Regions from separate parts of the Paenibacillus sp. FSL R10-2199 genome, predicted to be linked through region 1. Evidence: a T-box and tRNA genes for the amino acid it is inferred to sense, from the RefSeq annotation. Region 1 holds a T-box; the other holds one or more tRNA genes.
What was found. A T-box is a leader RNA that pairs with one kind of tRNA and senses whether it is charged. The one in region 1 lies ahead of pheS (phenylalanine--tRNA ligase subunit alpha), so its partner is inferred to be a tRNA-Phe.
Positions count from the first base shown of each region.

Region 1 (15,413 bases):
TCCTCATTCCCTCCTGCCGCCCACTTTCGGCGGATTCAGGGGCACTTCTGCTCCTCTTTTCCTCCTGTCGACCGCTTTCGGCGGATTCAGGGGCACTTCTGCTCCTCTTTTCCTCCTGCCGACCGCTTTCGGCGGATTCAGGGGCACTCCTGCTCCTCTTTTCCTCCTGTCGACCGCCTTCGGCGGATTCAGGGGCACTTCTGCTCCTCATTCCCGCCTGATGCCCGCTTTCGGCGGATTCAGGGGCACTTCTGCTCCTCTCGGAGGCTCAATGTATTCGGTTTTTCGCATACATTCGGCTCGTTTACCCTCTCGGAGGCGCATTGTACTCGGCTTTTCGCATACATTTGGCTCATCTACTCTATCGGAGGCGCATTGCTCCACAGCCCCCTAATGAAGTTGGAGTCCTCCCCCATAAAAATGTAGACTGAATACAGGAGGAGGATGAACACAATGGGACACTTAACGGGAACAAGAGAGAAGGCAGCGCAAGAGGTGTTGTCTGGCATTAAGGCAGCGGTGGTTGCCCGAAAATATGGGGTGACCCCAGCGACGGTGAATCAGTGGGTGAGAGATTACCGAGGGGCCCATGGGGAACAAGATCATCCGTATCCCCAGGAGCAGGTGGAGGAACTGAAGCGCCTCCTGGAAGTGGAGCAGAAATACGAGAAGGCCGTCAAGATACTCGGCGAAAAGGAGTTAGAGATTGAGATTCTGCGTGAACTGCTAAAAAAGCCAACCCCTGCTTATCCGAAAAAATCGAGGTAGCCGACATGTTCATTAAGCAGGGGAATACCGCAGCTTTGGTACTGCGTCTCATGGGGCTAGCAGAGTCCACGTACTACGACCGTAAGAAACGCAGGTCACTGTCCCCAAAGGCCGATCAAAGGGGGCGTGGAAGACCCCAGCCAGGCTACTCCTTTAACGAGTCTGGGGAAAAGATTAGTGACGAGGAGATCCAGGAATGGCTGCTGGAATTAATCGCTGGAGAAGAGCACGTGTACGGGTACAAACTCCTGGCCAAGTGCTTGTGGAACCAGCGCCGGTTGAAGCTCAATCACAAGAAAAGCTACCGGCTGTGTCAGGCGCTGGATATCCTGCAGCCCCAGCGTCAGAAGCGCTTTAAGCATCCCCGGAAGCTGCCGGAGAACCGAGTCATTACAGGAGCGAGCCAGCTCTGGCAGATGGACATTAAATACGGGTATGTGGAGGGACGTGACCGGCATTTCTTTGTCCTGAGCATTATCGATGTGTTTACCCGTGTCATCGTCGGCTACCACCGGGGATCGTCGTGTGAGGCCAAGCACGCCTGCCAGACGCTGGCGCGCGCCATGGAGCATCACTGCGCCCCTGAAGGCGCTCGCCCTGTGATCCGCACCGACAACGGCCCACAGTTCATCAGCCACCTGTTTGGCGACATGTGTGAAAGCTGGGAAATGACCCATGAACGTATTCCGCCTCGAACGCCGGATTTAAATGCTTTTATTGAATCATTCCACAGTAATATCGATCGGGATTTGTTCCGCAAAGAGGCATTCGAAACGTTCGAAGAGGCCTATGAAGCGGTGGACCGGTACATGGACTTTTACAACAATCGCAGAATGCATACGAGCCTTCGTAACCTGCCGCCAGCTACCTTTGCAGAGTGGGTGCTGACCCTAGAAGACCGCTCCCGCTTCTTCTGGCCGAGAGAAAAAGCGAAATAAAGAGCATATCTACAACAAGTACTGATTTTATACGGAGGACTCCGGGATAAGGGGGTCGCACCGATTGTATTCGGTTTTTCGCATACATTTGGCTCATCTACTCTATCGGAGGCGCATTGTACTCGGTTTTTCACACACATTCGGCTCATCTACGCTCTCGGACGCACATTGTACTCGGTTTTTCGCATACATTCGGCTCATCTACTTAGCCTGCCGCCTATCTACTTGCGGATTCCGGTGCATTTCGGCTCTTCATTCCCGCCCTTTGGTCCGCTTCTGAAGAAATCAAGGTTGCTTTGATTCTCCTTACCATTCACTTCAGGTGGACTCGGTGGGACTCCCCCCTAAAAAGCAAAAGAGCTGTTCCAAGCAGCACCCTGCTTAAAACAGCTCTTTCGTTAATGCATCCGCCATTCAACTGTCCTGTTCGATCAGTTGAATCCATTCATTATATTCACTCTGCAGCTTGGCATATTCCGCCTGCAGGCTGCGGTGCTCCTGGGAGAGCTTGTCCAGCTCACCCTGCTGCAGCTCGAACTGGGCCTGAACCAGACGCAGCTGGCCCTGGACGAGCTCGTAGCTCTCGCCGATCTCCCCAAGCTGCTGCGCAGTCTCACTGCGCGAGCGGCTCACGGATTCCGCCTGGGCTTCAGCATCCCCGGCTTCCTGCTGCCAGATCTCAATCTCCTCACGCAGCTTCGCCTCCTGCTCGCTCCACTGCTGCTCGCGCTGCTGCAGCTCTTCGTACTTCTGCTTCCATGAAGCTTCGTACTCCCTGGTCTCACGGAGCGCTTCCTGCTGCTCCGCCGCCGCTGCGGCAGCTTCGCGGCCCGCCTCGTACAGCTCTTCCAGACGCCGTGCAGTTTCCTCGCCTTCGGCTTCCAGCAGCTCATAACGTTCCTTCAGCTGTTCGCCATCCTGCAGAATTTCATCATACTGGGCGATCAGCTCTTCGTAGCGGCCGCGCAGCGCCGCCAGTTCCTTACGGGCTGCCTCTGCCGCTTCCTGATGAAGGGCAGCTTCCTGCTCTGCCTCAGCACGAAGCTGGGCTTCCAGGTCAAGCTGCTGCACCATTCCATCCGCCTGTCCGCGGAGGGTCTCGACTTCACGCTGCAGCGCTGCCGATTTCTCCCCGGCTTCCAGAAGGTTCATCTCCAGCTCGCCGATATCCTCCATATGCTTGTTCGCCAGCTCCTGCCAGGAGCTGGCTTCAAGCGCGGTACGGTCAAATTCCGCCTGTGTCCGGCTCAGATTATCCGTCGTCTCCCGCAGAGATTTGCGGAGAGACGACGCTTCTTCCTGCGTCAGCTCATAACGCTGGCGCAGCCCCTCCAGCTCATCATTCAGCAGACCGCTGAGCTCATTGGCAGTCTGCAGTTCTTCCAGTGCTGCACTTAGCTTGTCCGCTGTTTCCTGCAGCGCACTGTTAAGTCCGGCTGCTTCATCCTGCGCCTGGACGTAACGCTGGCGCACTTCCTCCAGCTCTGCGCTATGCTGCTGCCCTTGCTCTGCCGCAAGGCGCAGCTCTTCGCCAAGCTGCTCTTCCCGCTTCAGCACAGCTTCGTACTGCGCGAGCAGCGTCAGGCGCGCATCGCGCTCGCCTTTGAGCCCGGCTTCCGCCGCGCGCAGCCGGGACTGCAGCTGCCCGGTTCCGCCGCGCAGCTCACCAAGCTGCTTCTCCAGCTCCTGAAGCTGCTGCTTGTGCCTGTGCTCCTGCGTCCCCTGGGATTGCCGCAGCTCCTTATTCTTGGCCAGCTCCTTCTCAAGCGCTTCGCGCTCTCCGCTGAGCTCACTGGTGAGTGCTGCCTTGGTATCGGCAAGCTCCTTGCTCAAGGTGGTACGGATCTCAACAATCTCACTGCCCATAGACTCCCGGGTCTGGATCAGCTCCTGCTCCAGCCCTGCCAACGTCTCCGCTTTCTCACGGGTCAGTGTCTCCCGAAGCTGCTCCAGCTCCTGCAGATGAGCGTCCTTCAGCTCTTCAAGCTGCTGCAGCCGTAAAGCTTCAGCAGCTTCCAGCTCCTGTCTTGAAGCTTCGCGGCTTGCAGCCTGCTCTGCTTCGTAAGTCTCCCGCAGCGCTTTCAGCTCCGCTTCGCGCGCCTGCAGTTCATCTGTCAGCTGCCCGCGGCTGGAAGCAGCAGCCTGCTTCTCTTCCTCCAGCAGCTGTGCGTGCATCTGGCGTTCCTGCTCCTGCAGCTCCAGATGCCTCGCGCGTTCTTCTTCCACGGCGGCAATCAGCCGCGCCGCTTCTTCCTTGGCAGCCGCTTCAAGCTTCTCGTATTCTTCCTGCCGTTCGCGCTGCGCCTCCTGAAGGCGTGATACCTCCACGCGCAGCTCGGTACGTTCACCGGTCAGCATATTCAATTCATTCTTGAAATCCTGAACCTGGATAGCCTGCTCTGCCATATGTACAGCTGCAAGCACCGCGATCCGCGGGGTATCCAGTCTGGAATGTGATTTGGATATTGCACGCATATGCTCATCGACATAACGGGCAACCTGCTTCATATATTCAGTGCTGCTTCCGACAAGTTTATAGGAAGTTCCGTATATCTCCACGGCGACACGAGTCCGGTCCATAGCCACAGTTGTGCCCTCCTTTGTATGTGTGCGGATTCTAAGCTGATTTCCTTACTGCTATTGTAGCGTTATTCCTTAACCTTTGGCAAAAAAAACGTGTTCATTTCATAGATTTAAACCGGACTCCGTACTTCACAAGGGTACAGCAAAGCCGCAGCGAATCGGTTTCTAAATGGATTCGCTGCGGCTTTGCACAATTCCTGCTATTTTCTTAATTCTGCGCCAAAAGTTTGCTCCAGAGCAGAAACGACTCTGTCATGCACTTCCACAACCTCTTCATCGGTAAGTGTACGGTCCGTATGACGGTACAGCAGCGAGAGGGCTACGCTCTTCTTTCCAGCTTCCATTTTGCCGCCGGTGTAGACATCGAACACTTGCACATTCTGCAGCAGTGTTCCGCCATGTTCACGGATGGAAGCTATCAGGTGCCCTGCAGGAACTTCTGCGTCTACAACTACCGAAATATCCCGTTCCATCCCAGGGAAGCGGTGAAGCTCACTGTACTGTAGTTGGGCACGCGCCGCATCATATAGCGGCTGCAGCAATACTTCAGCTACATAAGTATCCTCCAGATCCATCTGGCGCTGAAGTTCCGGATGCAGCTGTCCGATGGTACCGATCTTATCGCGGCCTTCAGCCTGCAGCAGGTAGACCGAAGCAGAGCGTCCCGGATGGTAGCCTTCAGGAGCATCCCCTTCATAGATTATGCGGTCCGTAAGGCCAAGGTGGGCAAATACAGTTTCAAGCGCCCCCTTAAGATCGAAGAAATCTACAGGCTCAGCCGCTACGTTCCACTGCTTGGCAGCACGGGTGCCGCTCAGCAGCAGTCCAAGTACCGGCAGTTCACCGGGCTGGCGGGTGAGCACTTCTTCATCGGTGAAGAAAACATTGCCGATTTCGAACAGCGCCAGATCGCCTTGACGGCGGTTGGTGTTATAGAGGGCAATGTCCAGCAGCTGCGGCAGCAGGCTGGTACGCAGCACGCTGCGTTCCTCGCTCATCGGCATCGCCAGCTTCACGGAGAGCTTGCCGTCCGCAAGTGCCGGGAAGAGCTTGCTCTGTTCCGGCTGGATGAAGGAATAGCCCATAACCTCCTGATACCCGCCAAGAGCCAGCAGGCGGCGGAGCTCACGGCGCAGGAACTGCTCTCTGGTGAGTGCCCCCGGTGTAGTAGTCCCTTCAATTAGGGTTGTCGGGATGTTGTCATATCCGTACAGGCGGGCAATCTCTTCTATGAGATCCACATCATAGCTGATGTCGCCTCGCCGCGTGGGAACCTGAACTTCAACGATTCCCTGGGCAGCATCACCGCACTTGAAGTGCAGACGGCCGAACAGGGTCTTCACTTCCAGCAAAGACAGCTCGGTACCCAGATATTGATTCAGCTTCTCCAGCGACAGGGTCAGTACTTTCTCCCCGGCAGAGGCACTGCCTGCCTGAACAATACCTTCATGCACAGAGCCGCCGGCATAGCGGGCGATTAGAGCAGCTGCACGGTTAAGTGCAGGAATGACGGCATTCGGATCGACTTCCTTCTCGAAGCGCTGGGAAGCTTCAGAACGCAGACCCAGCTGACGCGAGGTCTTGCGTACAGTCCCGCCGTCGAATTTGGCGGATTCCAATACGATATTGACGGTATTTGCTGTAACCTCAGTCGATAATCCGCCCATAACGCCAGCCAGGCCGATAGCTCCTGACCCGTCAGCGATGACAAGCATCTGCGGCTCCAGCTTGCGCTCCTGGCCGTCAAGTGTTGTCAGCAGCTCGCCTTCATGAGCGAACCGTACACCAATCGTTCCGCCTGCCAGCTGATCGCCGTCAAACGCATGCAGCGGCTGTCCGTATTCCAGCATCACATAGTTGGTAATATCGACGATGTTGTTGATCGGGCGTACCCCGGCCGCCATCAGGCGGTTCTGAATCCACAGCGGGGATGGAGCTGTCTTCACTCCGGCAATATAACGCACTGCATAATGGCTGCAGTATTCTTCATTTTCAATATTGACAGTGATGGAATCCGCTGCCCGTCCGCCTGCTTCCACAAGCTCTGCCGCCGGATCTGCCAGCTGCAGGTCACGGCCCAGAATTGCGCTCACTTCATAAGCAGCACCGATCATGCTCAGACAGTCGGAGCGGTTAGGGGTCAGATCGAAGTCCAGGATCTCATCGTTCAGGCCAAGCACCTTCAGAATATCCTGGCCGACTTCCGTATTCTCAGGCAATACGAGAATGCCTTCCTGAAGCTCTTTGGGCAGCAGCTTGTCGTTCAGCCCCAGCTCTTTGGCCGAGCAGATCATCCCCTGCGACAGCACGCCGCGAAGCTTAGCTTTCTTGATTTCCAGTCCGGGCAGCTTAGCGCCAACCAGTGCGACCGGAACCTTCTGTCCCGCTGCGACATTCTTGGCACCGCAGACAATCTGCAGATCCTCGCCCTGTCCGGCATCCACGATGCAGATGTTCAGCTTGTCGGCGTCCGGATGTTTTTCTTTGGATTTCACATAGCCGGTTACGATTCCGGAAATCCCTTTGTTACGGCGTTCAACTCCGTCAATCTCAATGCCGGCGGTAGTGATTTTGTCCGCGAGTTCATCAGCGGTCACCCCGTCCAGCGATATATAATCAGCCAGCCAGGCGGTTGATACTTTCATTTTCGCACACTTCCTTTTGTTTCAGATGTATATATCTCCATGCCGCCCTATGCTTGGCTTGCGGAAACGGATAAGGAACAAGCCACGATGCCAACTTCGTTCTATTAAAATTTCTGTAAAGCAGTGTTCCTACAGAGAATATTTGGACTTCCAGCCGCTGTTGTCCCCAGATTTCTTCATTTATACCGCTTTTCACGGTTGAAATCCGGTGACTGCTTATGCTTCCGAAGTGAGCTTTCCTGTGGAAAGCTTTCAGGCGGACGCTACCGCTCCTACAGTTCCAAAATTCCCCTCCGGTTCATTTTTAACAGGTATAGAAACAGCAATTCAAAATCTACTGCAACCCTTTCGGCCCCACGCACCCCGCACACCCGCCAAATCTCTAAATCCCCTTGAACTGCTTCACAAAACCCATATCATTCGTGTAGAAGTAGCGGATGTCATCGATGCCGTACTTCAGCATCGCGATCCGTTCTGCGCCTACGCCGAAAGCGAAGCCGCTGTAAATCTCAGGGTCGTAGCCGCCCATCCGCAGCACATTCGGATGTACCATGCCGGCACCGAGGATTTCCAGCCAGCCGCTCTGCTTGCAGAGACGGCAGCCTTCGCCGCCGCATTTGAAGCAGCTCACGTCTACCTCAACACTCGGCTCGGTGAACGGGAAGAAGCTCGGACGCAGGCGGATGCCTGCTGTAGGACCGAACATCTCCTTCATGAACTGCAGCAGGGTGCCCTTCAGGTCGCTCATGCGGATATTGCGGCCAATAACCAGGCCTTCAATCTGATGGAACTGGAAGGAGTGGGTCGCATCGTCGTCATCGCGGCGGAATACTTTGCCCGGACAGATGATTTTGACCGGAGTTTCGCCCTTCATAGCCTGCATGGTGCGGACCTGCACCGGAGAAGTCTGTGTGCGCATCAGAAGATCTTCTGTTAAATAGAAGGAATCCTGCATATCGCGGGCCGGATGGTTCTTCGGCAGATTCAGAGCCTCGAAGTTATAGTAGTCTGTCTCTACTTCCGGACCTTCTTCAATCCGGTAGCCCATGCCGATGAAAATATCCTCAATCTCCTGAATTACGCGGTTCAGCGGATGAATACCGCCTTGCGGCAGGCCGCGGCCCGGCAGCGACACATCGACCTTCTCCGCATTCAGGCGGTTCTGTGTCTCCTGCTGCTGGAAGATTTCCTGCTTAGAGCCGATTACCTCTTCAATGGCACTGCGCACCAGATTGGCCACCTGGCCGATCACCGGGCGTTCTTCCGCGCTGAGTCCGCCCATACCGCGCAGAACCTCCGTAAGCTCACCTTTTTTGCCAAGGTATTTGACGCGCAAATCATTCAGAATCTGCGGATCGGTTACCTCCTGCAGCTTAGCCAATGCCTCGGCCTTCAATGCTTCCAATTTCTCTTTCATGCTTTGTACTGCCCCCTTAAATCTCGTATTGTCAACAAAAAAAGGCCTTTCCTCCCGGTAAAGGGACGAAAAGACCGTGGTACCACCCTTGTTAGACAGCTGCGACGCTTCCCTTAAGAGCAATATTCCCTCTTTCGGACCGGCGGAGACCTGTCTCACTTTAACAGAAATAACGGTCTGCGGCCGGTATCCCCTACTGTGTCCCTCAAGGAAGCCTTGAATGGAATTCAGGGAACTGCTCCGGAGTGAACTTCGGCAGCTCTGCTCTCTTAGAAACGCTCTCAATCTGCGGCGCTTCCTCCCTGTAAGCCAGGCACTGCGTACTCTTCTCCATCAATGCATTTATGCGGATTGTGTCAAATACATTCGATCTTCCAGTTCGGAAGATATGTCTATTTATTATATGCAATAACGGCGCTTTTGACAAGTTGCACAATTTTAGGTTAATTTTTATCTTCCTTTAAGCTTCCTTTAAGCTTCAGTGCGGTTTTGGGGGCTTTTTTTCAGCGAACGTTCAGCCGAATTTGATATTTTCCCTTTTGAGATAAGCCTGGCTGTCCTCATTAGAACAGGGCGGCTTTTGAATAGTATCGGCTTTTATACAGGGAGGGAAATTCATGCTTAAACGAAGAAAAGCATTTGTTCTGCTGTTACTCAGTACATTTGCTGCAAGTCAACTCGCGGGGAGCGCGGGAACCACGGCGTTTGCTGCCTCGGCCAGTACAACCACTGCCAAAACAGCTGCCACAGTAACGGAAGTCTCCAGTCTTACAGGCCTCAGCGCAATCAAGCTCGGCACCACGCTTAGTGTGAAGCTGAGCCATGTAGGCATTCAGAGCCAAACCGGAGGTAATATTCTCATCTATACACTCACTTATACTAACAATGCTGGCAGTAGCGTCAATCTGGTTGACTATTTCTCCAAAATTGTGACTACCGGCGGAAGCATCATCAAGGGAATCCCGGTCAGCGCAGATAGTGCTGTCAAAAAAATCGCTGCGAAGCAGAGCACCAGCATTACATATTATGCGAATATTGGAACAGCCGCCTCGGCCAAAGGGCTTAAAGTAAACATGTACGGCTGGAACTTCAGTGCCGCCAATTATGAACAGCGCATAGGCACTTTTACCGTTCCTTCTAACTACTCGCTGTCCGCCCTTACGGGTGAGACCCGCAAAGTTGAACTTGGCAGCATACCGGTCAACACCAAAGCTGAGTCTGCACAAATCTACAAATATAACGGCAAGGTCTATGCCAAGGTTGGACTCAGTATAACGAATCTGGGCACCAAAGTACTCACAGACCCTGGCTACAGCCTATACCTGAAATCCTCGGGCGGCTCTACCTTCACGCTCACGCTGGATGACAGCAGCTCTGAATACAAGGTTCAGCCCCAGGAGAAGAAGACGCTCTACTATATGACTGAGATTCCCTCCTACATGAACGTCACCAAGATGACACTGCAGATCGCCAAGCTGGATGAAGGGCTGAAGCTCTATCTTCCGGTCTCCTCCTATTCCCTTCCTGCTGCGGGTACAGCTGATTTCACCGTGGCGGCCGGCTATACCAAGAAAATCTCCATCGACAGCAATATTGTAGACATGAAGCTCGCGGACGCAAGTGTGCATGCAGACAATGGCAATGCCGTATGGAGTTATCAGCTCACCCTTAGAAATGCCGGCACCAAAGCAGTGACTTTGCCTGCGTATGAGCTTGCTGTCAAATCCGCTGAAGGTTATACCTTCCCGGTAACAACGACTGCGTTCAGCTCCCTTACCTTGAAGCCGCTGGAAGAGAAGCTGATTGAACTAACCGCCAGCGTTCCGCTTGAGCTGGCTCAGGATACGCTCGAACTGCAAATGGTTGCCCCTGCGGGCAGCAGCATCAGTAACACCAGTAGCACCAGTAGCACCGGCAGCAACAGCAGCAATGGCAGCAGTGAGACCAGCACCAGTTCAAGTAAAGTAATACTGCCTGTAGCCTATTTCAAAATCCCTTATTCCCTGGCGGGCAACACTCATATCACTACAGAGAACAGCATTACCAACAGCTACGGCACCTTCGGCGTCACACTGAATTCCCTGCAGCGTCTGCCGTGGGGCAGCGAAGATATCGTACAGGCTAAGGTCACCATCAGCAATCATTCCTCCAAAACAATTACTCTGCCTGCACTTACCGGTGTGCTGAAAGTGGACCTGACGGATTTGAGCTCGTCCTCACAGCTATATACGGAGAGTACCAGCACGGTTCTTGCTCCTGGAGCCAGCACGCAAGTCTCGGTTCTTGCCCGCGTGCCTTATACGCTCGATTTCAGCCAGGCCCAGATCATTCTTCAAGAAACTTCCGGCACCAGCACTACCCAGTTCCTCTCCCTTGGCACAACGGATGGGCTTAGCAGCGGTATTACGCCTCTGGCTGTGGGTGAATCGTTCAAGATTACATCGACCGGCAAAAAAGCCAGTGTGAAGGAACGTTCAACCCTTGTATACAGCGGAACCAGCAATAACCTCATATACAGTGAAGTAGAAATGAACAGTGAAGAAACCCGGCAGACTGACCTCTCCCGGCTGTATGGACAATTCAAAACCTCAGACGGACAGTATTTCGAGGCAACTGCGATCCAGTCGGAGAGTTCCACAAGTCCGGCAGGCAAGACTCTGGTTAACTTCTGGGCTAATATACCGGCTGCCGTGGACACAAACGGCCTCCAGCTGTATGTCAGCCAGGAGATTGCAGACGGTAAGCTGACTTCAGCCGGAACCGCGGCTACAGCTTATGTGAATACATCAGCACTGACACTGGCTCCTGTGGTGCCTACGCCTGCTGGTAACCTGACTTCTGTGTCCCTGTATCCTTACACGCTGGCCATATCAAATTCTACAGGCACCATTACATCAGGCACTACCAGTCTTGCATTGGCATTTAACTACAATCTCTCGCGGGATACAACTTACCAGATGGGAGCATTCGACCATAAGCTGATTCTGCACATTACTGACCCGTATGGACAATATTTCGAGAAAACGCTGTCCCTTGGAACGGATTTGGCAGTAGGAACTTATGGCTCCTACACAACGACCATTACCAACTCACTGTTCAAGAACTTAAGCGGAGGCACTTACAAGCTCACTCTGTACGACGAATTCCAAGGCCAGCGGACAGAGCTTGGCGGACAGGTCTACTCCGTCGATGTTGTGACCAAAGCAGCTTCAACTACGGATACCGGCACTACAGCGGCCGCAGGCAATGGCAGCACCGAAGCAAGCGGTTCTTAAGATTCTCAGGTACACCTGGCCCCTTATATTATTTGAGTAAGATGGAGGATCGGAATGAAAAAGAAGAAGAAAATGATTATCGCCTCAGCCGTTGTTGTTATTGCTATTGCAGGTATTCTGGGCTATGTATTATGGCCGGATCAGAACCCGCAGGTCAATGCCGCTCCCATGAACACCTCAACGGTGACCAAGGGAAATATCCTCGTTGGTGTCTCCGGCTCTGGTTCCGTTTCGGCAATCAACAGTGAGAGCATCCGCACCAAAGAAGCCGGTGAAGTGGATACAGTCATGGTTAAAAAAGGCGATGTCGTCAAAAAAGGCGATGTGCTGATTACCTTTGTGGCGGGCGATTTCGACGACAAGCTGAAGGAAGCCAACAAATCGCTGGAGAACCTCAAAACCGAGCTTACGAACAAGCAGGAAAACTACAAAACGATCGCGATGAATAATGCTACAGATGAAGAGCTGGAATCGGCAAAAACAGCTATTGATAAAGCCAAAAGCGATATTGCCGATCAACAGGATTCCATTGCTGCCATCTATGAGGATATGGTTCCGCCAGATCCGTTAACGGCTCCTATCGACGGAACGATTACAGCTGTAAATATTACGGACGGCGAACAGGCTCAGAATGGTACAGAGCTGTTCACCATGACTGACTACGTTAATTTGAGCGTAACTGTACAGGTGGATGAACTGGATATTCCTCAGATCAAGCTGGATCAGGTGTCAACGATTACGCTGGATGCGCTTGAGGATAAAGAGTTTGCCGGCAAGGTTATTGATATCGCCAAGGAAGGAACCTCCTCAAACGGCGTCTCCCTGTTCAATGTCACTGTAGGCTTGAATAACTCTGAGGGAGTACTGGTCGGCATGTCCGCAGAAGTGGCGATTACCATTGAAGAGAAAAATGATATTCTGACCGTGCCGATCGAGGCGGTATCCGAAGTGAACGGCAAATACTACGTGAATGTACCTGTGACCGAAGGCGGAGAATCTGCGGCAACGGACAGCGGTGCCGCAGGCGGTCAGGCTCCGAGCGGCGATGCGGCGGGCGGTCAGGCTCCGGGCGGTGATGCGGCAGGCGGGCAAGCTCCGAGCGGTGATGCGGCGGGCGGTCAGGCTCCGGGCGGTGATGTGGCAGGCGGCCCTCCTAGCGGTGAATGGCAAGGCGGAGAAGGCCAGACCGGCGGCCGGGGCATGCGCAGCGGCGGTTACGGCGGCGGCGGTGGTGGCGGCTACGGCGGAGGCGAGTTCCCGGGCGGCGCATCCGGCGGCAGAACCGCAGCAAGCTTAGCATCCGGCCAGAAACGGGTTGCCGTAGAGGTAGGCATCCACAATGAGAGCAGCATCGAAATCGTGAGCGGCTTAAATGAAGGTGATGAAGTGATCATTCCTACTGTGATCTCTACAGGCAACACTTCCACCCAGCAGACACAGATGCAAGGCGGTATGGGCGGCGGCTTCGGCGGCGGCGGAATGACCGGCGGCTTCACTGGCGGCGGTGCTGGGGGCGGAATGACGGGCGGCGGAGGCGGCTTCTCCGGAGGCGGTGGCGGACGATGAGCACCTCCGAACCGTTAATCCGGGTTCAGAACATGCAGCACAGCTATACCATGGCCGGAGAATCAATGGCGATACTCAAGGGCCTGACCTTCAACATCGATTACGGTGAGTTTGTTGCGATCATCGGACCCTCAGGCTCGGGCAAGTCGACCCTAATGAACATGCTGGGATGCCTGGATGTTGCTAATGAAGGTGATTATTTCCTGGACGGCCAGGAAATCCGCAAGCTGTCAGACAACAAGCTGGCCCAGATCCGCAACGAGAAAATCGGCTTTATCTTTCAAAACTTCAATCTGCTGCCGAAATTATCGGCAGTAGAGAATGTGGAGCTGCCCCTTATCTACCGGGGAATGTCTCACCGGGAACGCCGAGAGGTTGCCCGCAATGCTCTGGTCAGGGTAGGCCTGGAGAGCAGAATTGATCATCGTCCGTCCGAGCTGTCCGGGGGTCAGCAGCAGCGTGTGGCAATCGCCCGCGCCCTTGCCGGCACTCCTCCTATCCTGCTTGCCGATGAACCGACTGGTGCGCTTGATTCCAAGACAGGCAAGGAAGTTCTGGAGATGATCAAGGCGCTTAATGAACAGGGACATACTATTATTCTAATCACGCATGACCTTGAAATCGCCGAGCAGGCCAAACGGATTATCCGGATTCAGGACGGGGATCTCGTTGAGGATCGGAAGGTGTCCCACTCATGATGTTGTATCAAAGCATGAAAATGGCTTTTAAAAGTATTCTCAGCAGTAAAATCAGAGCCTTCCTCACAATGCTGGGCATCATTATCGGTGTATCCTCCGTAATCGCCCTCGTCTCGGTAGGACAGGGTACGACTTCGCAGATTACGGAATCCTTAAGCTCTCTTGGAACCAACCAGCTGACGGTTAACATTATGGGACGCGGGGCAACGACTTCCTTAACCTACGAGGAAGCTCTGGCACTTGGAGAGATTGAAGGGGTGGAGAATGTATCTCCCGTAATCACGGGGAATGTTACCGCCAAGAATGGGACCGAGAACGTTTCAGTATCCGTTGAAGGGATAACACCTGCCTATGAGGAAGTCCAGGATTTCCATGTGCAATCCGGACGGTTTCTGCTGGAGATTGATACAGATTACCGTCAAAAGGTAGCCTTGATCGGAACAGATACGGCTGAGGATCTGTTCGGCACGGATGACCCTGTGGGCCAAAAGGTACAGCTCAACGGAAGCAGCTTCAAAATCGTCGGTCTGCTGGAGAGCAAAGGCTCAACCAGCGGCGGCTCCAGCGACGAGAAGATTCTGATTCCTATTTCAACCGCTGAACGGTTCCTGCAGAGTAAGGGGGTCCGCTCGATTACCATCACAACTACTTCCAACGATAATGTGGAGGATGTAAAAACCGAGCTGGAGTCTACGCTCGATGCCAAATTCAGCGGTGCGGAGAACTCCTACTCTGTCTTCGATTCTCAGGAAATGCTGGAAACGGTAAACGAGACCAGTGATACGCTCTCTATGGCACTTGGCGGCATTGCCGGCATTTCCCTGTTCGTCGGCGGCATAGGAATCATGAATATCATGATTGTCTCCGTTAACGAGCGGACGCGGGAGATCGGAATCCGCAAGGCAATCGGGGCCAAAAAAATCAACATCATGATGCAATTCATGATTGAGTCTGTAGTCTTAAGCGGAACAGGGGGCCTGATCGGAGTCGGGCTGGGGCTTGGTGCCAGCTGGGCCGTGGGGAAATATACAACCATGAATGTGGCGACATCCTGGAACATGGTCCTGATCTCCTTCACATTCTCCCTGATCATCGGAGTTGTCTTCGGAATGATCCCTGCTAACAAGGCAGCCAGAATGCGGCCTATCTACGCGCTGCGAAACGATTAGCATTCCTGTATTAACGAGCCTTATATCTTATTTACTCCATCCGTCCGTCTCACATTTGGTTGAGGCTGGCGGATTTTCCTGTTCCATCCAACCCCTCCGGGTAAACTGGAGCTGTTTCAGCAAAATTAACTTTTAATTGATCCCGGGAGGGTATCGTTTGCAATAAATGTGGGTAATAGGTCTCAAGGGTAGAATACTTATAGTAGTCAGTTATACATAAATCTTCGTATAAGTAGCACGTTATATGTCTCAAGCAATTTCCTTCCCGGTTTCCCGGTTCGCTTGACGACCCGTAAACCCGGCAGCAGGAGATGATGAGGCTTATTATTTTTTTCAGCAATTGCTCTGCATGAA
Region 1 covers NZ_JBBOBO010000002.1:647,504-662,916, forward strand. Annotated here, with positions in the region: gene NYE33_RS30810 (helix-turn-helix domain-containing protein) at 454-768, shown strand; gene NYE33_RS30815 (IS3 family transposase) at 774-1,706, shown strand; gene zapA (cell division protein ZapA) at 2,121-4,292, opposite strand; gene pheT (phenylalanine--tRNA ligase subunit beta) at 4,490-6,934, opposite strand; gene pheS (phenylalanine--tRNA ligase subunit alpha) at 7,317-8,351, opposite strand; T-box leader at 8,410-8,697, opposite strand; gene NYE33_RS30835 (hypothetical protein) at 8,969-11,626, shown strand; gene NYE33_RS30840 (efflux RND transporter periplasmic adaptor subunit) at 11,681-13,192, shown strand; gene NYE33_RS30845 (ABC transporter ATP-binding protein) at 13,189-13,890, shown strand; gene NYE33_RS30850 (ABC transporter permease) at 13,887-15,059, shown strand.

Region 2 (15,413 bases), on a different contig from region 1:
CCTGCCGCCAGCCGGGTTACCACAGCGTGGCCCTCATTCCGCAGCCGGGCCGCCTCAGCAAGACCTTCCTGACGCCGCAGGGCATCGTACTGGACCAGTACCGGCAGTTCTTCCTCTTCGGTTACTCCGGATACACCATCCAGAATACGGTTGGTCTTCAGCGAGAAGCCTGTCGACGGAATCGGGCGTCCAAACTGCTGAAGCAGATTGTCGTACCTTCCGCCGCTGCATACCGGGAAGCCCAGCTCAGAAGCATAACCTTCAAATGTCATGCCCGTATAATAGGAGAAATCACCGATCATCGTCAGATCAATCAGCACATGCTGAGAGACACCGTATGCGACAAGTACCTCCCATACCTTGCATAAATGCTCAATGGAAGCGCGTGCCAGCGGATGGCTGCTGAGCTCCAGCGCCTGTCCGCAGATTTCCTTGCCTCCCCGCAGCCGCAGCAGTCCGTCCAGTTCCTTCTTCTGGGCTTCCGGCAGTTCCAGGCGGCGCAGCGTCTCCCGGAAAGCGACATAATCACGGCCCAGCAGATGACTCTTCAGCTCTTCCTGGGCCTGCGGGAGGCCGGATACCGCTTCCTGGAACAGACCGTCGAGGAAGCCTACATGCCCTATCGCAATTTTAAAAGATTTCACTCCCGCGGCCTCCAGCGAGGCAATTGCCAGTGCAACGACCTCAGCATCCGCCTCTGGTGAATCATCTCCGACAAGCTCCACTCCGGTCTGGAAGAATTCTGCTTCCCGGCCGGCCTCCTCTTCGATAGCACGGAAGACATTGGCATGATAGGACAGGCGCAGCGGCAGCGGTTCGTCCTTCAATAAGGAGGAGACTACGCGGGCAACGGGCGCTGTCATTTCTGAACGCAGCACGAGTGCCTGACCGCGGTTATTCAGTAATTTATACAACTTCTGGTCTGACGTGGAACTGGCCACACCGACCGTATCGTAATATTCAAGGGTGGGAGTAATCATCTGGCGGTAGCCCCAGCGGCTCATGCAGTGCAGCACATCGTTCTCAATCTTGCGCAGCTTCGTTACCGCACGCGGGAGATAATCCCGTACGCCGGCAGGCTTTTCGAATCCCTTTGGTTTGGACATCTTCACTTTTCACCTCATCAGATATCATAAGAAGTATCTTCAAGTGCTTTAATATGGTAAAGTGGTAGTAAACTAAAGCAGTGGTAATATCGTATCACGGACTATCCTTTTGCGTCAACAATCTCCTTCTATACCCGCCAGTTTCGGAAGCTTGGACTATATGTTAAGCAGCGCCTATCCATCCTCTCTTTGCCACCGTGATTACCTGCGAATATAATAAGCTGTAGAACATGAACTTCAGAATGTTTCATGCGAAATATATAATATAATTGTACTTTATTTCCTGCATTAAGTATTCCCGGTATCTATTTCAGAGCAGAAAGAAGGACTGACGGCTTGAGTACATCCTATATGATCGGCGTTGATATTGGAACCACCAGCACCAAGGCTGTCCTCTTCGAGGAGAACGGAACAATCATCACACAGAGCAACCAGGGCTATCCGCTGCATCAGCCTTCCCCTTCTGTCGCAGAACAGGACCCTGATCAGATTCTGCAGGCTGTCCAGCACACTATCTCTTCAGTCATGCAGAACAGCCACGTCCCTCCTGGACAGGTTCTGCTTGTCTCCTTCAGCTCGGCCATGCACAGCGTGATTGCTGTAGATTCTTCCGGCAAACCGCTTACCGCCTGCATCACCTGGGCCGATAACCGGAGCAGTGCAGCTGCCCGGCGGCTGAAGAATGAACTGAACGGGCATGAGCTGTATATGCGGACAGGAACACCTGTCCATCCGATGTCTCCAATTACCAAGCTGATGTGGCTCGGTGAGGAGCATCCGGAGCTGTTCAGCCAGACCCATAAATTCATCTCCATTAAAGAATATATCTTCTTCAAGCTGTTCGGCAAATATGTAATTGATCATTCCATTGCCTCTTCTACAGGTATGTTCAATCTGGAGAAGCTTGACTGGGACGCTGAGGCGCTCCGTATCGCCGGAATTACTCCAGAACGTCTATCAAGACCGGTGCCCACCACGCAGATCCTGCAGGGGCTGCTTCCGGGGCTTCCGGAAGAGCTTGGACTTCTGGCCGCCACACCGTTTGTCGTAGGCGCCAGTGACGGTGTCCTGTCCAATCTGGGGGTCGGTGCCATAGAGCCGGGGGTTATTGCCGCGACTATAGGAACCAGCGGTGCCATCCGCACCGTGGTCGACCGGCCGCTGACCGACCCGAAAGGGCGGACCTTCTGCTATGCACTAACGGACAAGCACTGGGTTATTGGCGGACCCGTGAATAATGGCGGCATGCTGTTCCGCTGGGTGCGTGATGAGTTCGCCGCCTCTGAGGTAGAGACCGCGAAGCGCCTCGGTATTGATCCTTATGAGGTTCTAACCCGGATCGCCGAGCAGGTACCGCCAGGCAGCAATGGCCTGCTCTTTCATCCCTATCTGACCGGTGAGCGTGCCCCGCTGTGGAACCCCGATGCGCGCGGCTCCTTCTTCGGACTGAGCATGAATCACCGCAAAGAGCATATGATCCGCTCTGTGCTGGAGGGTGTCATCTTCAATATGTATACCGTCCTGCTCGCTATGGAGGAAATTATCGGCCAGCCGGGCAGAATCCTGGCTACCGGCGGCTTCGCCCGCTCCGCTCTATGGCGGCAGATGATGGCGGACATATTTGATCAGGAGGTGGTAGTCCCTGAGAGCTTCGAGAGCTCCTGTCTTGGCGCCGTTGTCCTCGGGCTGTACGCCATCGGCCGGATCGATTCCTTCGATTCCGTATTCGGCATGATTGGCTCGACCCACCGCCATGAACCCGACCAGGCACATGCCAAAGTCTATAAGCAGCTGCTGCCCATCTATATCTCCGTATACCGCAGCCTCGAAGGCCAATATCAGGCGATTGCCGATTTCCAGCGCGAACAGGCCGGAGAGTAGTCTGCAATCCTGCCAATATATGAATAAAAGCGCCAACTGGCCCGCATCTGCGGCCAGTCGGCGCTTTTATCATTCTGGATTTGAAGTCCCCTTCATTACTGCATTTCAAGGCACCCAGCTACACTGTTGCTTTAGGCGCCCGCTTAACCTTCTGCGGCCCAGAGCCAAAGAGTACCCATGCCGGCTTCACATAACGGAAGACGAGGGCGACGACCAGCCAGGAGCCGGCGAAGGCTACCAGCCAGCCCCCGGCAATGGCAGCCGTGTAGGCAAGTGATCCGCCGTGCAGCGGCAGCTTTCTATAGAAGAAGAGCAGCGCCGGATGCAGCAGATATATCCCGAAGGAACAGGCGCCGGCAGAGATCAGCAATCTTGCCAGCAGGCTTCGCCCCGCTCCGTACAGCAGGAAGGACAGCTGGAACAGCACAAGACAAGAGAGCAGCGCATGAAGATTGGAGAAGCCTTCATACCATAGACTGTTGATGACCGTCTTCTTCGTATAATTGTTGAACCACAGCTCCACATGAACGATTCCTGCAGTGGCCCATATGAACCACAGCACAATCCAGCTTGCCCCCTTACCGGAGCGCCACCCTTCGCGTGTAGGAATCAGCCACTTTTTCAAAGAGCTGTAATATACCGCAATCGCTGCACCGAGCAGGAAATAAGAGAAGTACGTAATTGCAAGACTGCCCTTGGACAGCTGCCAGTATCCGTGATTAGCCATATATTTGTTCAGCAGCACAAATCCCCACTGTAAGGCCAGTCCGATGAGCGGTGCCCACACCGCCAGACGGCGGACCTTCTGCAGACACCAGAGCATGAGCGGGAACAGTACATAGAACTGAATTATGATAATAATATAGTACAGATGGGTATACGCCGTACCGGTCCACAGATATTTGCCGAATTTGGCCGCCTGCTCATTAAGAGGCATGCCCCATGTATGCCCGGCAGTCATTTTCAATATAAAGTACAGCACCGAGAAAACAAGATAAGGCACAATAATATAAATCAGCCTTCGGCTATAGAATTTCGCGAGAGTCTTCCCGCCAAGCGGACGGTCAATATAATTGTAGAACAGCACGAACCCGCTTAGGAATACAAACGAAGGTACAGCGAACTGGCTGAACTTGTTTATGAACAGAAACGGATGAAACAAAGAGGTATCCAGTGTTTCCGCCAGTGTCCGCGAAGTGGCGTGAATTGCTATGACCGCAATAATCGCTATCGCCCGGAATACATCAAGCTGCGGTATTCTTTCCTTTTGAGCCATTATCTTCCCTCCTGCCTAGACCCTCATCCCTGATGCCTGGGTTGGGGTCTGTTGAACTCTCATGATTTACTGATATCTTTACCTTCGAGCACTCTATTGGTGCTCCCGTGCACAGGCTTGTCCTTCACCGTAGGGGCAAGTGAACGCGGTACACTCCCGAATGCCACCCAGGACAGGCGGATGCGGCGGAACGCAAACTGCACAAGCATCCAGCTTCCTGCCAGCGCCGCAGCCAGTCCCCCGTAAATATAGAATACATAGGTTAATGAATCTGTAGGAATTCCCGTTCCGAATCTTCTATACACTGCAAGCAGCAGAGGATGGATCAGATACACCGCAAATGAAACCTCACCCAGCCGGGTCAAAATAGCAACGATCACCTTCGGTGCCCTGCGGTAGATAAGAAAGGTGGCATACAGCAGCACCAGCGCTGACAGCATCGTATGTACATTCCAGAGCAGCTCGTACCAGAGCGAGTCCGTCCATATCCCGAAGTGGCGGGCTCTATACCATAATTGTACATGCGTGAAGGCTGCTCCGAGCCACAATGTAACAAGCAGCAGGATAAGCACTTTATACCTGGCAGCCAGTTCACGCCAAGGCTTCATCAGCCACAGCTTGATCGCTTCGAAATTAATGGCGATATAGGCGCCCAGCATATAATATGCCAGATACGAGATCGACAAGCTTCCTTTTTCCACAATATGCAGCTGATACTTGTTCCAGATAATGAATACCCACTGCAGCGCAAGTCCAATCGGAAAAGCCCAGCGCACCCACAGCCGTGAGCTCTGCAGCAGCTTAAGCAGCAACGGAAACAGCAGGTAGAACTGGATGCTGATGAATACGAAATACAAATGCGCATACGCCGAACCCGTAAATAAGGCACCCAGGAAGCCGGAGATGCTCTCTGCCAGAGGCTGTGTCAGCTTCCCATTCACGTACAGGGTCAATCCGTAATAGCCGATGGATACCAGCATATAGGGAAGCAGAATGTACTTCAGCCTGCGGCGGTAAAAGCTTCCGATCAGGCTCCCCGTCACGGGCCGCCCGTAATAATTATAGAACAGCACAAAGCTGCTTAGAAAAATAAACGACGGTGTACCGAATTTAAAGAAGATGTTGATCCAGTTTAACCAATAATAATAGGGTGACTGGAGTGCCAATTCTCCGGCCGCAAAAGATGATGAATGGACATGCAATACGCCCAATATCGCCAGAGCACGGTAAATATCCAGCTGGGGCAGACGTTCCTGTTTTGCTGCATTCACTTTAAGATTCCTCTTCTCTGCTATGATGGCTGTTCATAGACGCCAAGCGGAAGTGATACCTATCAGGAAGTCTGCCCCTGCTGATTATTTCATTCTGATATGTGCTGCGCGTCCGTATGCGGAAAGATCCGCTCCTGCACTTACAAGTATATCGCCAATATATACCCGCCGAACACTTAAAGGTTGTTTAAGATTGCTTAATTGCCTCAGGCTGCGAAGTTTACACAAGAAACCCTGCAGCTCCTGCGCAGATACACGCAATATGAAACTGCAGGGTAAGAGGTTACCTGGTGACTATTCTTCTACAGCCTTCTCTGCTGATCCCGGCGGACGCAGCTCACGCAGCGGATTGCCCCCGACGAACGAGCCCGCAGCTACATTCTTGTGCACGACAGAACCCGCGGCGACAACCGCCCAATCTCCAATCGTAACGCCGGGCAATATCGTTGTGTTGGCTCCAATCAGGACGTTCTCCCCGATAATGACTTCACCCAGCCTGTACTCTTTGATGAGGTATTCATGGGCAAGAATGGTCGTATTATAGCCGATGACCGAGTTCTCACCGACCGAAATTTTCTCCGGAAAAAACACATCCACCATCGCCATTAGCCCAAACGCAGTATGCTTGCCCACCTTCATGCCGAGTACCCTGCGGTAAATCCAGTTCTTAAGCGGCAAGACCGGACAGTAGCGGGCAATCTGGATAAAAATAAAATTGCGCACGCCCTTCCACGGGCTCACCGTACGGTAAATATACCAGAGTGAATTATGGCCCTCCACCGGATAGCGGGTTAACTTTCTCACGGCTGCTTCGTCTCCTGCTCCACTATAGTATATAAGTCCTTCATGTCGTGGATGATGTAATCGGGGTTGTACTTCCGCAGCATTTCCTCACCTTTGAGTGACCAGGCGACCGCAGCTACACGCACACCCGCTGCCTTGGCAGACTGAATATCGACCGCACTGTCACCTACCATCAGGGTTCTGGCCGGATCAACACCCAGATTAGCAACCGCAGTTAGGACAGGCTCCGGATGCGGCTTCGCCTGACTGACATCATTGACCGTCACAATCGTCTCCATATACTTCAGCAGATCGAACATTTCCAGCGCTTTGAGTGTAGTTGGACGAATCTTCGTTGTCACAATCCCGAGCTTTATTCCCCGGCTTAACAGCCCTTCCATAGTCTCATTCACATGAGGAAAAGAACGGATTAGCTCATCATGATGCGCATAATTATATGAACGGTAAGAAAGCTCCAGCACGCTTGTGTCCTGCAGACCGGAGAACACGCTCATCTGCTGCTGGAGCGTAGTTCCCATATGGGGAATAATCTCTTCCCGGGTTAGAGCCGGGAGGTTATTCTCCTTCAGCGCATGCATGAACGAGCTGATGATCAGCTCATTAGTATTCACAATCGTTCCGTCCAAGTCAAATAACACGCATTCTATCATTAGTTCTACTACTCCTTTGTTTCCTTATCTTCAGATGAGTCCTTCACCGGCTGGATAGGCTGAGGAGCCTTCTGCGGTGTATTCACTGCACTCTCGGGAACTACAGCATCTGCCGCTGCCGGTTTAGTGCTGACAATCGGATCAGAATAATGATCCTTCGGCTGACCGCTGACACGCCGTACAATGATCAATACAACTGCAACGAGAATGATCAGTAGTGCCAGCAGCTGTGAGATACGGACATTCCCGTATGCCGGATCGAAATACCCCTGCTCAAATCCCAGCCATTTCATCGGACTCCATAGACCGTTAATGAACGATGCCAAACCGCTGCTGCCGTTAAATCCTAGGCTGTCCGTACGTAAAGCTTCAATAAAGAAGCGGCCGATCGAATACCAGATGAAATAGGACATGAAGATTTCGCCGGCACGGACAAATTTCTGGCGGCGCAGCACCATGAGGAGCAGAATGCCCAGCAGGCTCCAGAGCGATTCATACAGGAAGGTCGGATGGTGAAACGCATCCCCTATGTACATTTGATTCACAATAAAGTCCGGCAGATGCAGCTTGTCACGCAGGAAAGATTCCTCTACAACGCCGCCGTAGGCTTCCTGATTGATGAAATTACCCCAACGGCCAATCATCTGACCGGCGAGCAGTCCAGGTGCACATATGTCCACGATACGCCAGAACGGATATCCCTTGTAACGGAAATAAATAATTCCGCAGATGATCGCCCCGATCAGCGCGCCATAAATAGCAATACCGCCATTCCAGACTTTGAATATATCCAACAAGTTGTCCTTATAATCTTCCCACTTGAACGCTACAAAATAAATCCGCGCGCCAATGATCGCTGAAGGAACTCCGAGCAGCAGCATGTCCATGAAGAACTCCTGCGGAATGTTGTAGCGTTTGCCTTCTTGAATAGCAAGGAATAATCCGGCTAATGCACCAAGACCCAGTATCAAACCATACCAGTGAACAGGCAGCGAACCGATGGAGAAGACAATCGGATTAATCGCTAATGAAAAAAACATGCTCTCACACTCCTAGTCCAGATCATCCATGTCTTCTGAGATGGTGGCTGTAAGTTTATTCGTAAATTGTAGAGCCGCGTTAAAGCCCATTTGTTTCAACCGGTAGTTCATCGCTGCAACCTCGATAATTACCGCAAGGTTACGTCCCGGACGTACGGGGATCGTAACAAGCGGCACATCAGTGTCAATGATCCGTGTAGTCTCCTCGTCCAGTCCGAGCCGGTCATATTGTTTATCCTGCTGCCAGGCCTCGAGTCTAACGACCAGTGTGATCCGCTTATGATTACGGATGGCCCCGGCACCGAAGAGAGTCATTACATTAATAATCCCTACCCCACGGATTTCGAGCAAATGACGAATGAGCTCCGGAGCTGTACCATGCAGCTGGTTATCCGAGGTCTGACGGATCTCTACGGCATCATCGGCGATCAGGCGGTGCCCGCGTTTAACCAGTTCGAGCGCCGTTTCACTTTTACCGATACCGCTGCTGCCTGTAATCAGCATACCTACACCATATACATCACAGAGAACACCGTGGATTGTTGCCGTAGGTGCCAGTCTGCCTTCCAGGAAGCTTGTCAGTCTGCTCGAGAAAATAGTGGTCGCCATTGAGCTGCGCAGCACAGGTAATCCCTTTTCATTACTGATCTCAATAAGCTCCTGCGGAACGTCCAGCGCACGGGTAATTACAATACAAGGGGTATTATCGTTACAAATCCCGCGAATCCGGCTTTTGCGTTCTTCCTCAGGAAGCATTGAGAAAAAGGCCAGCTCTGTTTTGCCCAGCAGCTGAACACGTTCTTCCGGATAATATTCGAAATAACCGGCCATTTCCAGTCCCGGACGATTCAAATCATCCACTGTAATCGGTCTTTTCAGACCCTCTTGTCCGGAAACAACCTCTAATTGAAAATGCTGTACCAGTTCTGATACCTTTACCTTCTTAGCCATGTATGTCCGTCCTTTCGTCACCTGCGGTTGTGCCCGTTTCCTGCACCCGGGTTCACAACTTTTCCCATTCCAGCTACAGGTAATTCTCCTGCTATCTTAATTGATAACGCCTATGAATGCAATCTTATTACCTACGGTATTGCTAAGCCAGTCCTGACGGAATCCCCTGCTTTCCGGGTCCTTGGACCATTACGTTTTATCTCCGGCTCTACATGCCCAATACAAGAAAAAGCCGCCTGTGAGGGCGGCTTTCTTCTATTATAACCTATATCCCGCTGTGCTTTGTCTTATCCCAGCAGAATGTTCAGTTCGGACTCTTTATCGAAGAGGTGAATTTTGTTCATGTCGATTGCCAATCTAGGCTTGCTGCCTTCACGGGTAGTGGAACGTCCATCTACACGGGCAATTACAGTGTTAGCGCCAAGGCCGCTCAAGTAGAGGAGCATTTCATGACCAAGGTTTTCAGTAACATCAACCAGCGAAGTGAAGATTGTGTTAGGGGAAGCTTCCAGGAACACTGGCTCTTCATGAATATCTTCTGGACGAACGCCCATGATTACATCTTTGCCGATATAACCTTTGTTGCGCAGGATTGTAGCTTTGCCGCCTGGAACTTCAACATCAAGGTTATCTGCGCGGAAGCGGACAGCGCCGCCAACATCGGAGAGTGTACCATTGATAAAGTTCATTGTTGGGGATCCGATGAATCCTGCAACGAACAGGTTTGTAGGCTCATTGTACAATTCTTCAGGGGAAGCTGCTTGTTGAATGATACCATCGTACATAACTACGATACGGTCACCCATTGTCATAGCTTCTGTCTGGTCATGCGTTACATAGATACAAGTGGTTTCAAGACGTTTAACCAGCTTAGTGATTTCAGCACGCATTTGACCACGAAGTTTAGCATCCAAGTTGGAAAGAGGCTCATCCATCAGGAAGACTTGCGGATCACGGACAATAGCGCGGCCCAGAGCGACACGTTGGCGTTGACCACCGGACAGTGCCTTAGGTTTGCGTTCCAGCAAATGCTCGATATCGAGGATTCTTGCTGCTTCGCGCACTTTCTTGTCGATTTCTTCTTTCTTCACTTTACGCAGTTTCAGACCGAAAGCCATGTTCTGATACACGCTCATATGCGGGTACAGGGCGTAGGATTGGAATACCATCGCGATATCGCGGTCTTTAGGAGCCACGTCATTCACTACACGGTCACCAATGTACATTTTACCTTCAGAGATTTCTTCAAGACCTGCGATCATACGCAGTGTTGTGGATTTACCGCAACCGGAAGGACCAACCAGTACGAGAAATTCCTTATCTTTAATATCAAGATTGATATCGATTACTGTTGCTTTATCAGAACCCGGGTATTTTTTGAAAATATGCTCTAAACGTACGCCTGCCATTGTATTTCCCCCTCGAGTCAATTATTGGATTAGAAAATCAAACGCTTTCTTGTACACTTATCTTACCCCAGACCAGGCCTCCTGGCTATTTGTAAGGTTCACAAAAATCCTATTTTCTTTTCGTCACTTTATACAATAACATGGCTAACTTCACAATCGCCGCATCCCCGAAACTGCGGACATCGGCTCCCGTTTCCTGTTTGATCTTGTCGAGTCTGTACAGGAGTGTATTCCGGTGGATATACAGCTTCTTCGCGGTTTCGCTGACATTGCAGTCCATTTCAAAAAAAGTCTCCAGCGTCAACAGCATTTCCTTATCCGCCAGCACAGCCGTATAATCACCGATCTGACCCAGCAGCTGTCTGCGGCGGTCATCGGGGATACTGTTCACCAGACGCTCCATATGAAGCTCCCACGGCAGATGGATATAATCGCCTACCTGGAAAATCCGGCCCAGAATAATCGTCTCGCGCAGCAGAGCAACGGAGCCTGTCAGGCCTTTAACCGGAATGATGGCCGGAGAAACCGCCAGATGGAAGACGCCAACCCATTCACTGGCGATCAGTTCATGCAGTCCCATAGAGGTCTGAGACAGCAGATCCTCAGCACTTTCTTCCTCATCTTCCTTATCATCTCCGCCGGTGAGCAGTTCCTTACGGGCTAAAATTAACCATTCCTTATCCAACAGGGGAATTAGCAGAACTTCGTTCTCGAAATAACTGCGCAGCAGCTTCATTAACGAACGGTATGTCATCTGCGGATTATGGACATTCTCACTAACCAGCAAAAAAGGAATCATATCCCCGAACAGCCGGCCTTTCAGCGTAATATCATCCGGAATCTCTGCATCATCCTTTTCTTGCTCAAGCTGCGAGTTCAACCAGCCGCTAAGCTGACGGGCCTCCATCTCTCCTTCTTCCTTAAGCCCGGTAGCCTTGAGGGCTACCGCGAAATTACGGCCCGCATAATTGACCAGCTGCAGTTCCAGAGGCGACAGCCCTTCTGTCTCCACCCACACCGCGGTTATACGCCCGTCATTCTCATATAGGGGAATCCACAAATATCCCTCATGAAAGACCGCCTGCTCTTGATCCTTCTCCGTGCCCATGCCAAAAAGAGAAGCTGAATGCTGCCTCCCGAGCTGCTTGATTCCGGTTCTCTTTCCGGTGAGTTGCTCCAATTTTTGACGCAAAACCTCACTATCCATCGTCACCATTCTCCACCACTTTTGCTCTTTTCGCCTATTTTATCATATTTTGCTGCAAATTGCGGAATAGCTCTCCTGAACCCTGAGTGACATTTGATCAGTTGTGAATCAAAAGTCTATTTTGCTGCATAATGCTTCTTGGCTGGAGGCAGACTTACCGGATTCATCTTTTTCAAAGTCTTATGCATCCAGATCCCGGCAATGGCTCCTTCGCCCATAGCGACCGTCGCCTGCTCCGCATGCACTGCAACATCTCCTGCCACCCATACATGCTCAATATTAGTCATTAATGAACGTTTATTCGCCTCCACATGCTTGTTCTTATGAAGCGTTACTCCCAGCTGTGCAGCTAGCTCAGAATGTACCGGATTCCGGCCAAAAGCAATAAATCCGCGCTCTGCCAGCAGAACCTCACCGTTCTCCAAGGCTACCGCCTTAATTCTTCCGTTCTCTTCCTCAATGCGGGCAACCGGTTCTTCGATATACTGTATATCCTCATCCCGCAGCCGGTTACGATTTTCCGCCGAGACGGGTGTACATTCATGATTAATGTAGGTCAAGTCACCTGTGCGTTCCCTTAAAACAAAAGCCATATTAGCACCCACATCACCGGAGCCCATCAATACGGTCTGCCTGTTCTGAATTTCAAAGCCATCACAGTCCGGGCAAACATAGATCGTCATGCCAAGAGCAGGCCGTAAGCCCGGCAGCTCAGGAAACCGGTCCATTACTCCTGTAGCAAGCAGCAGAGTCCGGCCTGCATATTGCCGCCCCCCGGTTCCGTGAAGTATGAATAATTCGTCCGGCTTCTCAGCCTTAACTATTCTATCCTTCTGAAACGCTACACCTGCCCTTTCGGCCTGAAGTCTCCCCCTGGCCCGCAGTTCCTCACCCGGCACACCGTCAGGCCAGCCCAATATATTATGATAATTCCGGCATATGCTTGATCTTCCGCCTCCTGCATCAATTACAAGCACCTGATGGACCGAGTAACGTCCCAATTGAATAGCCGCCTGAAGCCCCGCAAAACCGCCGCCCACTATAATCGCATCATAGATCAATTGTCATTCCCTCATTTCTACAGCATTATAGACTTATAATTAAACGAGGGGAACTATTTTAAACGAAATCCGGGTAATTTATATACTTTTTAATATTCAGACCTCCAGAAAACATAAAAAAGCCATCACATGAACGTGATGACTTGATTGGGATGAGCCATGAAGGACTCGAACCTTCGACACCCTGATTAAAAGTCAGGTGCTCTACCAACTGAGCTAATGGCTCATAAAAAGGGATGGAGGCTGATGGATTCGAACCACCGAACACGTACGTGAGCAGATTTACAGTCTGATGCGTTTGGCCACTTCGCTAAGCCTCCATAATGGTGGCGCGGGAGGGAATCGAACCCCCGACACAAGGATTTTCAGTCCTTTGCTCTACCGACTGAGCTACCGAGCCATAAAAACAAGCCTTAAAACAAAAAAAATGGCGGAACCGACGGGATTCGAACCCGCGATCTCCTGCGTGACAGGCAGGCATGTTAGGCCAACTACACCACGGTTCCACAATTTAATGTAAAAAATGGTGCCGGCGAGAGGACTTGAACCCCCAACCTACTGATTACAAGTCAGTTGCTCTACCAGTTGAGCTACACCGGCACGGTGTAAGGTGGATCTTAGATTTAAAAATGGTGGAGGCTGAGGGGTTCGAACCCCCGACCCTCTGCTTGTAAGGCAGATGCTCTCCCAGCTGAGCTAAGCCTCCGGGTATGTATGGTAGCGGCAGAGGGGATCGAACCCCCGACCTCACGGGTATGAACCGTACGCTCTAGCCAGCTGAGCTACGCCGCCACACTACAAGTATTGGATTTATAATGGCGGAGAGAGAGGGATTCGAACCCTCGCACCGCTTACGCAGTCTAACCCCTTAGCAGAGGGTCCCCTTATAGCCACTTGGGTATCTCTCCAAATAAATGGTAGCCATGTAAATCCGCACAGGAAATTAATTCCTGAAAACTGAATCCGAAACGAATCTGCGCTCTAAGAAATTTGGATAAGCCCTCGACCGATTAGTATTGGTCAGCTCCATGCATTGCTGCACTTCCACCTCCAACCTATCTACCTCGTCGTCTTCAAGGGGTCTTACTAGTTGGGAAATCTCATCTTGAGGGGGGCTTCACGCTTAGATGCTTTCAGCGCTTATCCCGTCCGTACGTAGCTACTCAGCCATGCTCCTGGCGGAACAACTGATGCACCAGCGGTACGTCCATCCCGGTCCTCTCGTACTAAGGACAGCTCCTCTCAAATTTCCTGCGCCCACGACAGATAGGGACCGAACTGTCTCACGACGTTCTGAACCCAGCTCGCGTACCGCTTTAATGGGCGAACAGCCCAACCCTTGGGACCTACTTCAGCCCCAGGATGCGATGAGCCGACATCGAGGTGCCAAACCTCCCCGTCGATGTGGACTCTTGGGGGAGATAAGCCTGTTATCCCCAGGGTAGCTTTTATCCGTTGAGCGATGGCCCTTCCATGCGGTACCACCGGATCACTAAGTCCGACTTTCGTCCCTGCTCGACTTGTAGGTCTCGCAGTCAAGCTCCCTTATGCCTTTGCACTCTGCGAATGATTTCCAACCATTCTGAGGGAACCTTTGAACGCCTCCGTTACTCTTTAGGAGGCGACCGCCCCAGTCAAACTGCCCGCCTGACACGGTCCCCGTACCCGATTAGGGCACTAGGTTAGAACCTAGATACGATCAGGGTGGTATCCCAACGGCGCCTCCGCAGAAGCTTGCGCTCCTGCCTCAACGGCTCCCACCTATCCTGTACAGATCGTACCCAAATTCAATATCAAGCTGCAGTAAAGCTCCATGGGGTCTTTCCGTCTTGTCGCGGGTAACCTGCATCTTCACAGGTATTAAAATTTCACCGGATCTCTCGTTGAGACAGCGCCCAAGTCGTTACGCCATTCGTGCGGGTCAGAATTTACCTGACAAGGAATTTCGCTACCTTAGGACCGTTATAGTTACGGCCGCCGTTTACTGGGGCTTCGGTTCACAGCTTCGGGTTTAACCCCTAACCACTCCCCTTAACCTTCCAGCACCGGGCAGGCGTCAGCCCGTATACTTCGCCTTGCGGCTTCGCACAGACCTGTGTTTTTGCTAAACAGTCGCTTGGGCCTTTTCACTGCGGCCCCCTCGGGCTATTCACCCTACCGAGGCACCTCTTCTCCCGAAGTTACGAGGTCATTTTGCCGAGTTCCTTAACGAGAGTTCTTCCGCGCGCCTTAGAATTCTCTTCTCGCCTACCTGTGTCGGTTTGCGGTACGGGCACCTTCTCCTGGCTAGAGGCTTTTCTTGGCAGTGTGAGATCATGACCTTCGCTACTACAATTTTCGCTCCCCATCACAGCCCAGCCTTAGTGATGTGCGGATTTGCCTACACATCAGCCTCACTGCTTAGACGGACATATCCATCAGTCCGCGTCACTACCCTCCTGCGTCACCCCATCGCTCATAGCGGATTACGGTGGTACAGTAATTTCAAACTGTTGTCCTTCGACTACGCCTTTCGGCCTCGCCTTAGGTCCCGACTTACCCTGAGCGGACGAGCCTTCCTCAGGAAACCTTGGGCTTTCGGCGGATCAGATTCTCACTGATCTTTTCGTTACTCATACCGGCATTCTCACTTGTATGCTGTCCAGCGCTCCTTACGGTACACCTTCAACCTGCATACAACGCTCCCCTACCCCAGATGCAAAGCATCTAGCCATAGCTTCGGTGGTGTGTTTAGCCCCGTTACATTTTCGGCGCAGA
Region 2 covers NZ_JBBOBO010000001.1:808,132-823,544, forward strand. Annotated here, with positions in the region: gene NYE33_RS03415 (ATP phosphoribosyltransferase regulatory subunit) at 1-1,106, opposite strand, end outside; gene gntK (gluconokinase) at 1,458-2,987, shown strand; gene NYE33_RS03425 (acyltransferase) at 3,106-4,263, opposite strand; gene NYE33_RS03430 (acyltransferase) at 4,323-5,534, opposite strand; gene NYE33_RS03435 (acyltransferase) at 5,829-6,338, opposite strand; gene ppaX (pyrophosphatase PpaX) at 6,335-6,988, opposite strand; gene lgt (prolipoprotein diacylglyceryl transferase) at 6,997-8,028, opposite strand; gene hprK (HPr(Ser) kinase/phosphatase) at 8,041-8,979, opposite strand; gene NYE33_RS03455 (ABC transporter ATP-binding protein) at 9,267-10,388, opposite strand; gene NYE33_RS03460 (PucR family transcriptional regulator) at 10,498-11,580, opposite strand; gene NYE33_RS03465 (NAD(P)/FAD-dependent oxidoreductase) at 11,712-12,656, opposite strand; tRNA gene NYE33_RS03470 (tRNA-Lys) at 12,810-12,882, opposite strand; tRNA gene NYE33_RS03475 (tRNA-Tyr) at 12,894-12,976, opposite strand; tRNA gene NYE33_RS03480 (tRNA-Phe) at 12,981-13,056, opposite strand; tRNA gene NYE33_RS03485 (tRNA-Asp) at 13,085-13,162, opposite strand; tRNA gene NYE33_RS03490 (tRNA-Thr) at 13,181-13,256, opposite strand; tRNA gene NYE33_RS03495 (tRNA-Val) at 13,287-13,362, opposite strand; tRNA gene NYE33_RS03500 (tRNA-Met) at 13,372-13,448, opposite strand; tRNA gene NYE33_RS03505 (tRNA-Ser) at 13,473-13,564, opposite strand; rRNA gene NYE33_RS03510 (23S ribosomal RNA) at 13,647-15,413, opposite strand, start outside.
Region 2: it has a tRNA-Phe gene. The T-box ahead of pheS (phenylalanine--tRNA ligase subunit alpha) is inferred to sense a tRNA for this amino acid. The anticodon was not compared.